DNA from 2 places in the Neoaquamicrobium sediminum genome. Region 1 is predicted to be linked to the other one. Evidence: predicted binding sites of a transcription regulator. Region 1 holds the regulator's gene; the other holds the start of a gene.
What was found. Region 1 encodes LexA, which represses DNA repair genes until DNA is damaged. Its sites were predicted from a motif close to TGTTCNNNNTGTGTTCNG; they were not measured.
Positions count from the first base shown of each region.

Region 2: V1479_RS01115 (ImuA family protein) is a predicted target of LexA. The motif match lies at 2,067-2,084, and genes of this name have one in related genera.

Region 1 is NZ_JAZHFV010000003.1:261,712-266,890, forward strand. It holds gene V1479_RS11835 (ComEC/Rec2 family competence protein) at 1-2,256, shown strand, start outside; gene lexA (transcriptional repressor LexA) at 2,517-3,233, opposite strand; gene V1479_RS11845 (molybdopterin molybdotransferase MoeA) at 3,367-4,578, opposite strand; gene moaC (cyclic pyranopterin monophosphate synthase MoaC) at 4,580-5,062, opposite strand; gene trpC (indole-3-glycerol phosphate synthase TrpC) at 5,067-5,179, opposite strand, start outside.
Region 2 is NZ_JAZHFV010000001.1:236,431-241,609, reverse strand. It holds gene V1479_RS01135 (HpcH/HpaI aldolase/citrate lyase family protein) at 1-440, shown strand, start outside; gene V1479_RS01130 (DUF1737 domain-containing protein) at 437-643, shown strand; gene V1479_RS01125 (VIT1/CCC1 transporter family protein) at 674-1,378, opposite strand; gene V1479_RS01120 (metallopeptidase family protein) at 1,470-1,901, opposite strand; gene V1479_RS01115 (ImuA family protein) at 2,107-3,045, shown strand; gene V1479_RS01110 (Y-family DNA polymerase) at 2,960-4,510, shown strand; gene V1479_RS01105 (error-prone DNA polymerase) at 4,507-5,179, shown strand, end outside.

The DNA of each region.
Region 1 (5,179 bases):
TTCTACAGCGAGCTTGAGCATGGCACCGCGTTCGTCTTCGTGCCGGTTTTCATCGCGCTGGGCGCGCTTTTCTATTTCTCGGCACCGGCCGAGCCAGGACTTGGCGGCCTGCTTCTGGCCACTGGTCTGCTCGCGGCCCTGTCACTCGCGCTCGCAAACCGGCCTGGACTACGGATGGCGTCGCTCGCGGTGTTGATCACGCTCACGGGCGTTCTTGCCGCGAAATTCGAGACATGGCGGGCCAGCACGCAGATGCTCGGCTCCGAGATTTCGACGCGCCTTACCGGCCGCGTTGTGCGCATCGAGCAGCAGGCATCCGGACGCATCCGCCTGACGCTGGATGTCATCGCGACCGAGCGGCCGGTGCTTCGTTATGCGCCGGATCGCGTTCGTGCAACCGCCCGCGCGGTGCCAGAAACATTGCGGCCTGGAGATGCCGTGCAAGGTCTTGTCCGGCTGATGCCTGCTTCCGGGCCAGTCCGCCCGCAAAGCTATGACTTTGCCTTCAACAGCTACTTCGACGGTATCGGCGCGGTCGGCTTTTTCCTCAGAAATCCGGAGCTCGTGGAAACGGCAGACAAACCCGGGTTGATGACTGCCGCCGCCGCATGGGTGGAGGGCTGGCGTACGCGCATGGCGCAGGACATCGCGGCCAGCATCGGCGGCCCTGAGGGCGCTATCGCGGCCGCGCTGATTACGGGTATCCGCGCAGGCATACCGGAAGAGATGAACGAGGCACTGCGGGTGGTCGGGCTCTATCACGTCATCTCCATCTCCGGCCTGCATATGGCCCTGGTGGCCGGGACCGTTATGTTCGGCTTGCGAACCGCCTTTGCGCTTGCACCGGGCTTTTCGTCGCGATGGCCGGCGAAGAAATATGCCGCCTTCGGTGCGCTCACCGCGACGGCGGCCTACCTCGTCATTTCGGGCGCAGGCATTGCCGCGCAGCGCAGCTTCACCATGCTTGCGGTGATGCTGCTTGCGGTCATGGTCGACCGCGCGGCGCTCACGATGCGCAACCTTGCCATATCGGCCGTCATCATCCTGCTGATTGCCCCGCATGAGGTGATGGGGCCGAGCTTCCACATGTCGTTTGCCGCAACCGCCGCGCTTGTGGCCGCTTACGCGGCCTGGGCCTCGTACCGCGAAAGGCGGACGCCGCGCCGACAGGCCGCAAAGTACGGTCCCGTGCGGCTGGCCTTCACAACGGGCATGAAATACGTCTCGGGACTGTCGCTGACGTCAGTCGTCGCGGGTCTCGCAACGGCGCTTTTCACCGCATGGCACTTCCAGCAGGTTTCGCCGCTCGGCCTCGTCGCCAACCTTGCGGCAATGCCATTCGTCTCCGCCGTCGTCATGCCGGCGGCGGTGCTCGCATGCCTGTTGATGCCCTTCGGCCTCGAAGGGCCGGCGTTGTATGCGATGGGGATGGGCATATCCGCGATGAATTCGATAGCCGTGTGGCTTGCCGAGCGATCGGCATTCGACGCCACCGGCGCGATCCCGCTTTCGGCGGTGCTGATGCTGACCGCAGCGCTGGCGATCCTGACGATGGCTGGCAGCGCCCTGCGCTGGGCAGCACTTCCGCTGCTCATCGCCGGGGCGTTCCTGATCGCGACACGGCAGTTGCCGCATGTCTTCGTCTCGGAGGACGCGCGGCTCGTTGCTGTCGATCGCGGCAATGGGCGCCTCGCCGTCAACCGCGCGCGACCAAGCGCCTTTACCATCCAGAATTGGCAGCGGGCCGCACAAGCCGGCGAACTGGTTTGGCCCATCGAAGGTGATGCCGGGCTCCCGCCTCATGCCGCCCTGAGTGACGATGAGAGCGAGTTGCCTTTCCGGTGCGGCGAAGGGCTTTGCATAGCGCGCCATGGCGGCGGCGGCATAGTCGTTCACGCCGACGGCGAACGAACGGCTTCGACTGCGTGTTCTTATGCCAGCCTGATCGTCATCGACGACGCCACTGCGAACAATCCTTGCCGGGATAGCAGCGTTGCGGTCATCACCAAGCGCGATCTGGCCCGCCGCGGCAGCGCCGAGATCGTCTTCGAGAACGACATCATCAGGGAAACACGCGGGACCGGAGCAAGCCCTGGCACAGGCGCCAGCGACTTGGATCGCACTTCCGCGAGACCGGCTTTATACCCAAACATCCGTTTCGCGATCCGCGAACCTTATCGGCACTGGCACGCGCACCGGCAGTATTCGCGGGAGGCGAGGGGACTTCCACCCTGGCAGAAATCGCAAGGTGAGTAACACCCCGCCGGCTGCCGCGATACCTTTGCAGCGGAAGCGCTGATCGGTGCGTCCTTCAAGGCTCGCGGAGCCTGTCCTCGGGCTCGCCGAAGGCAAGACCCGGGGGCTCGCATCTCAGCATGAGGGAGGGTGTGCATCGCCCGGGAATCCTGCTGCCCGACGGGCTATTCCTTGACGTGCATAGAGCCCAATAGGTTGGATTCGATCAATCCGCCCCTCATGCTCATCCTCAGTCGAGCATGACCTTGTCTAAGGGCCGCTCAATACCGCCGAATAAGCCCGACAAGCCTGCCTTGCACCTTCACGCGATCGGGACCGAAGATACGGGTTTCGTAGGCCGGATTGGCGGCCTCCAGTGCGATCGAGGCGCCCTTGCGGCGGAACCGCTTGAGGGTTGCTTCCTCATCGTCGACGAGCGCCACCACGATGTCGCCGGGATTGGCGGTCTGGCCGTCGCGGATGATGACGGTGTCGCCGTCGAAGATGCCAGCCTCGATCATCGAGTCGCCCTTGACCTCGAGTGCGTAGTGCTCGCCGCCCGAAAGCATTTCCGGCGGAACGCTGATCGAATGCGTCCTGTGCTGGATCGCCTCGATCGGCACGCCGGCGGCAATCCGGCCCATTACGGGAATCGCAACGGCCGCACCGGCATCATCGTCATTGCTGGCAGCCTGGATGCGCGAGGGTTCAGGCGCTCGGCCAAGGCTGCCTTGAATGACGCTGGGCGAGAACTTTTTGGCCGCATTGAGCCCCGGCGCGATCGAGTCCGGCAGCCGCAGCACTTCCAGCGCACGTGCCCTGTTGGGCAGGCGTCGAATGAAGCCGCGCTCCTCGAGCGCCGTAATCAGGCGGTGAATACCGGACTTGGAAGCGAGGTCGAGCGCCTCCTTCATCTCGTCGAAGGAAGGGGGAATGCCAGTTTCCTTCAGCCTTTCATGGATGAAGAGAAGCAGTTCGTGTTGCTTGCGCGTCAGCATTCTGTTGCCCCTTTTGGGAATCAGTCCATAAACAAAACCAGAACAAACACTATCTGTTCCAGTTGTGTTCCGCAACGGCTTAAATTATCGTGAACTTGGCAGCTCGAGGCCGCCCTTATTGCCCAAGCCAGGCTCAGCGCAGCATCAACACGCGGCAGGCATCACCCGCCTCCGACGCGGCCACGTTCGGTTCGCGGATGATGAGCGCGTTGGCGTGCGCCAGTGTCGTCAGCATCGAGGAATCCTGCACGGCGAACGGCCTTGCAACGAGGCGCCCGTCCTCAAGCGTCGCTGCCGCGCGGACATAATCCTGCCGGTGATCGTTGGCCTTCATGGCTTCGCCAAGGACGGCTTCCCTTATGTCGGCAACATGTGGGCGGCCGCCAAGCTTCGCGAGCAGCGGTTTCAGGAACAGATGCGCGCAGACGAGGCTTGAAACCGGATTTCCCGGCAGGCCGAGTACACGGGTCTCGGCTAGTCTGCCGAACATCAGCGGCTTGCCGGGGCGCATGGCGATCTTCCAGAACTCGAGCGCCATGCCTTCGCCAGTAAGCACCTCGCGGACGAGGTCGTGGTCGCCGACCGAAGCACCGCCGAGCGTCACGATCACGTCGGCACCGGCCGAGATTGCGTCACGGACGCGCTCGGCAAGCACGCCGCGATCGTCAGGCGCGATGCCGAGATCCAGCACCCGAGCGCCTGCATCGCGCGCCAGCGCCGCGACCCCATAGCCGTTCGATGCGATGATCTGGTCGGGCCCGGGTTCCGAACCGGGCGGCAGCAACTCGCTGCCCGTGGCCAGGATCGCGACCAGCGGCGTGCGCACCACCGAAAGGAGCGGGTGGTTGCCGGCTGCTGCGAGCGACAGCGCTGCAGCGTCGAGCGCCCGGCCTTTGGCCAAAAGGATGTCGCCGACGCGGAAATCGAGCCCGGCAGCCCTTACGTGACGGCCAGGGGTGACCGCTTCGCTGGCGCGGATGGTTAGTCCGTCTTCGTCCGGCTCGGCATCTTCCTGAAGCAGAACCGCATCCGCGCCTTCGGGGACAGGTGCGCCTGTGAAGATGCGTACGGCCTCGCCGGCGCCGACCGCGCCATCGAAGCGCTGGCCGGCTATCGATTGACCGATGACCGTCAGAGCAGTGGATTGGTCGACCGTATCCGCGGCGCGCACCGCATATCCGTCCATTGCCGAAGCGGGGAAGGGAGGCTGCGTCCGCCGTGCCTCCACGGCGTTGGCCAGCACATGTCCGGCTGCGTCTCCAATCGCGATCTCCTCGGCGGGCAGGGCCGTCACATCGTCGAGCAGCCGGCGCAGCGCTTCGTCAACCGGCAGCAGGCCAGCCATGTCAGACGTCCTGCAGCCGGTAATCGCCGGACTTGCCGCCGGACTTTTCCACCACACGGATGTCGGAAATCGTCATGGCGCGGTCGGCTGCCTTGGCCATGTCGTAGATCGTCAGGCAGGCGACCGAAGCCGCCGTCAGCGCTTCCATCTCGACGCCGGTCTTGCCGGTCACGCGGGCGAGCGCCGTGACGCGCAGGCCGGGCAGGTTGTCATCCGGTTCTATCTCGACCGAAACCTTGGTGAGCAGGAGCGGATGGCAGAGCGGGATCAGCTCGTGCGTCCGCTTGGCGGCCATGATGCCGGCAATGCGGGCGGTGCCGAGCACGTCCCCCTTCTTTGCATCGCCGGCGAGGATCATGGCCAGCGTGGAGGGCTGCATCGTCACCGCGCCTTGCGCAACCGCCGTGCGCTCAGTCTCCTGCTTGCCGCCGACATCGACCATGTTGGCCTCGCCGGATGCGCCAAGATGCGTGAGGCCGCTCACGGCGTCAGCCTGCCAGCCGATGCGTGTCGAGACCGAGCAGCGACCGCGTAGCGCCGGCAACATCGGCCTGCCGCATCAGGCTTTCGCCGACGAGGAAGGTGGAGATGCCGGAGCGAG
Region 2 (5,179 bases), on a different contig from region 1:
TGGCCTGCCTAGTGGCCGGCACCAACGATCTCGTCAAGGAAACCGGCGTTCTCGCCACCCCCGACCGGCGCTATCTGGTGCCGTGGCTGATGCAGATCGTGCTGGCTGCGCGCGCCGGCGGGCTCGACGCGCTGGACGGGGTCAGAAACGATTTTTCCGATCTCGACGCCTTCGGGGCCGAATGCGGCGAAGGCCGCGACATGGGCTTCGACGGCAAGACACTGATACACCCGGCGCAGATCGGCCCCGCCAACACGGCATTTTCGCCCTCTGCCGAAGCCGTCGCGGAAGCGCTGGCGATCCGCGCGGCCTTCGCGCTGCCGGAGAACGCGGCCAGCGGCGTCATCTCGCTGGATGGGAAGATGGTCGAGCGGCTGCATCTCGACCAAGCCGAGCGGCTGTTGGCGAAAGCGGATTTGGGAAAGGACCAGACGCGATGAAACTCTACCGATTCCTGACCGGACCGGACGATTCGAGCTTCTGCCACAAGGTGACGGCGGCGCTGAACAAGGGCTGGCACATCTACGGCTCGCCCACCTATGCGTTCGATGCCGAAACCAAGACCATGCGTTGCGGGCAGGCGGTTTTCAAGGAAGTCGAGGGCAAGGACTACCACCCGGACATGAAGCTGGGCGAGCAGTAGCGCGCCGGGCTTCAATAGGCGCTAAGCCGATCAGACGCTGACCCCGAACAGTCGGCCTATGCCCGCAGTGACCGCCATGGCGAACACGCCCCAGACAACGACCCGTGCGCTGGCCCTGAGGACCGGTGCCGCCCCGGCCTTGGCGCCGAGCGCGCCGAGAATGGCGAGTGTCGCCACGGTGACAATCAGCACGACCGGGATGACGGCCCCATCCGGCGCGAACCATGCCGCGGCCAGCGGGATGGCGGCTGCTACGCTGAAGGTGACAGCCGAGGTGAAGGCTGCCTGAAGGGGATTGGCGGCGAGGTGCTCCGAAAGGCCAAGCTCGTCACGGACATGGGCGCCGAGTGCGTCGCGTTCGGTGAGCTCGCGGGCGACCTGCATGGCCGTCGCCTCGCTCAGGCCACGCTCGCGGTAGATGGCGGCCAGCTCGACCAGTTCGGTTTCCGGGTCGTCGCGTAGAGCGACCTTTTCACGGGCAATATCCGCTTTTTCGGTATCCGACTGCGAGGAGACCGAAACATATTCGCCCGCAGCCATCGACATGGCGCCGGCCGTCAGCCCGGCAATTCCCGCGATGATGACGGTTTTGGGGTCGGGGCCGGCTGCCGCCACGCCGACGATGAGCGAGGAGACCGAGACAATGCCGTCATTGGCACCCAGAACGGCGGCACGAAGCCATCCACTGCGGGTGATGTAGTGCGGATCATCCGGATGCGCTGAGGGGACGGTCACGGTTTTCGCCTCATCGATTGTGGGGCTCGCCCTGGGAATAGCGTCACAGGTCTGCAAGCAACTACCGAAACGCCGGAATTGTGGGGTTTAGCTAGGGCCGGGTCTCGGCGTTTTCCTCGATCTGCGCCATGTCGTCGTCGGACAGGCCGAAATGGTGACCGATCTCGTGGATCAGCACATGGGCGACGATGTCGCCCAGCGTCTCCTCGTTTTCGGCCCAGTAATCCAGGATGGCGCGGCGATAGAGGGTGACGCGGTTCGGACCCTCTCCGGTGGAAGGGTTCCAGCGCTCGGCGATGCCGCGGCCCTCGAACAGTCCGAGCAGGTCGAACGGCGTCTCCAGCGCGAGGTCGTCCATGATCTCGTCGGTCGGAAATTCGGCGATCTGGATGACGATCTCGCCGGTGAGCTTGCGGAACTCGCCGGGCAGATGGGCATAGGTTTCCAGCGCCAGAAGCTCGAACTCCTGAAGCGAGGGCGAAAGCTGGTCGGTCCAGTCGCGGGTCTGATAGATGCGGGCCATGCAGTGTCCTTTGGCCGCCATATAGACCTTTGCAGCGCGGCTTTCGACCCCTGATTCCGCAAGCGTTACCGCGCTAGACGCGCACGATGCCGGATTGGCCGCGAGAGCAGAGGAATAAATTCTTCGAGACTCCGCTTGACTCTTCGGTGCGGCTCTGGAATCCATTAGAACATAATAGGAACATTTAGCGCGAAAGAGCAGCATCATGGCGACATCCGCCGTGGCGCGAGAGGCTGTTTCTGCCTTGCGCCGGGAAATTGCGAGGATCGAGGGCAGGCTGGCGGAGCGGCTGGAACCGGCAGGCGCGTCCGGCTCGGCCAATGCCGAGGCGGGCATCGTGCTGCGCCGGCAGGGCGCGGCCGACGGCATGGCAGGTCTTCTGCCGACAGGCGCATCCGGGCTCGACGCCGCGCTGGGCGGTGGGCTGCCGCATGCGGCGCTGGTGGAGATCCATGGCAGGGAAACGCGCGATGCAGGCGCCGTGGCCGGTTTCGCGCTGGCGATGGTCGCGCTGGCGCGCAGGCAGGCCACGGTGAAGGCGCCGCTTCTGTGGGTGACTGCGGGCGAGACGTTTTCGGAGGCGGGAGGACCTTATGCGCCCGGTATCCTGCACCGGTTCGGCTTGCCGCCCGAGGCCCTGCTGGTCGCGCAGGGCCGCCGGCTGGAGGATGCGCTGTGGGTGGCGGAGGAGGCCGCTGCGCTTGGCGCGCTTTCGGCGGTGCTGCTCGAAATGCGTGGCCGCGCGCCGAAGCTCGACCTGACCGCCACGCGCCGCCTGCACCGGCGCACCCAGGCCGCGGGCCGTCCGCTCTATCTCCTGCGTCATGCCGGCGAGGCGGCGCCGACGGCAGCACCGGTGCGGCTCGTCGTCTCGGCCGCGCCCGCGGCGAAGCGGCATGCCCTTTCGGGTGCGCTTGCCGGATCGATCGGTCCGCCTGCCTTCACCGTCGCGGTTTCCCGAAGCCGCCTGGGCATGCCTGCAACCTTCACACTGGAATGGAACGACGATGAGCGCGCCTTTAACGAAAGACGATCCAACCCAGGCGGGGCGCAGGATCATGGCGCTGTGGTTTCCCCTGCTGCCGACGGAGCGCATCCTCAGGGCACGGCTGGGGCGGGCCTGGCGTTCAGAGGCGCGGCGTGAGGGCACAAACGCCCGCCAGCCGCTCGCCGTCAGCCGCCGCGAGAACAACACGCAACGCATCGCAGCCCTCGACGAGGCGGCCGCCGCCCTCGGGCTGCGCCCGGGCATGGGGGTGGCCGACGCGCGCGCCATGCATCCCGGGCTGGAGGTGATCGAGGCGGAGCCGGAGGCCGATCGCAGGCTTCTGGAAAGCCTTGCCGACTGGTGCGACCGCTATACGCCGCTGGTCGCGCTATGCGGAGAGGACGGTCTCTTCCTTGACATCACCGGTTGCGTCCACCTCTTCGGCGGAGAACAGGCGATGCTCGACGAGGTGCTGGAGCGGCTTTACAGCCAGGGCTTTCGTGCCCGCGCGGGGCTTGCTTCCACGCCGGGCATGGCATGGGCGGCCGCCCGTTTCCTGCGGCCCGTGCCGATCGAGCCGGGCGCGGAGGCACCGGCGCTCGCCGGCCTGCCGCCGGCGGCGCTGCGGCTTGAGCCTCCCGCATGCAAGGGGCTCGAAAGCCTGGGCCTGCGCACCGTCGGCGCGCTGATGGACACGCCGCGCGCGCCGCTCGTGCGCCGTTTCGGCAAGCTGCCGGTCATGCGGCTCGATCAGGCGCTCGGCCGGCTGGAGGAGGCGGTGTCGCCGCGCCTGCCCATCGCGCCGCTTTCGGTGGAGCGCCGCCTCGCAGAGCCCGTGGTGCTTGAGGAGGATATCGAACGGCTGCTGCTTCTCCTGTCGGCGACGCTGAAAGCCGATCTGGAGCGGCGTGACGAAGGTGCGCGCCTGCTGCAGCTCGCCCTTTTCCGGGTGGATGGCGCCGTGCACCGCCTGACCGTCGGCGCGTCGCGGCCGCTGCGCGAGCCGGCGCTGATCCTCAAGCTGTTCCGCGAAAAGCTCAAGGCCCTTGGCGGCGTCGATGCCGATTACGGGTTCGAAATGGTGCGGCTTTCGGCACTGGAAGCCGCACCTTTCGCGGCGGAACAGGTCGACCTGGCCGGCGAAAGCAAGGCGGATGATGCGGGGCTGGCGCTTTTTGCCGATCGTGTCCGCGCCCGGCTGGGCGACCGTTCGATCCTGCGGCCCGTCATGGTCGAAAGTTACATCCCCGAACGCGCCGTTGCGTTTGTTCCATTTGCGGGCTTTGCGGAAGGCGCCCCCTCGAAAGGGGAAGCGTATTTCCTTTCCAGAGAGCGGCCGGTCAGGCTTTTCCCGCATCCTGAACCGGTCGAGGTGATGGCCGAAATTCCCGAGGGGCCGCCGGCCCGCTTCCGCTGGCGGCGCGCGTCCTATCGCGTTGCGGGGGCGGAAGGCCCCGAACGCATCGCCCCGGAATGGTGGCAGGAAAAGGAGGCGGGCGAAACGCGGGACTATTACCGGGTCGAGGATGATCGCGGTCGGCGCTACTGGCTTTATCGCGAAGGCTTCTACGACAAGGGCGAAACGCCGCCGCGCTGGTTCATGCAAGGGGTCTTCGCATGAGCGCTGCGCCTGTCTCCTATGTCGAGTTCGCCACGCAATCGAACTTTTCGTTCCTGCGCGCGGCGTCGAGGCCGGAGGAACTGGTGCTTGCCGCTTACATGCTCGGTCACGCGGCCATGGGACTTGCCGATCGCAACACGGTTGCGGGCGTGGTGCGCGCCTGGAGCCAGTCGAAGCAGATCCTTCTGGAAGAGAAAGGGCCTGTGTTTACCCTGCCCTACCATCCCGGCTGCCGCCTCGTCTTTGCCGACGGCACGCCCGATGTGCTTGCCTATCCGCGCGACCGAAAGGGCTGGGGGAACCTGTGCCGCCTGCTCACCCAGGCGAATTTTCGCGACGAGAGCCCGAAAGGCGACCCGAAGGTCTATCTCGCCGATTTGCTGGAATGGGGCGGGCACATGTCGCTGGCCGTGATCCCGGCACTTTCGGCGGAGGTAACAAAGGAGCGCGATCTTCTGAGGCAGTTGCGGGAGCATTTCGGCCGGCATGCGGTGTGGCTCGCCGTTGCACCCCTGTACGACGGCAATGACCGCTTTCGCATCGAGCAGGCGGCGGCGATGGCATCGGAAGCCGGTCTGCGGCTGATGGCGATCAACGACGTGCTTTTTCATGCCGCCGAACGACGGCCATTGCAGGACGTGCTTACCGCGATCCGCCTCAACACGCCCG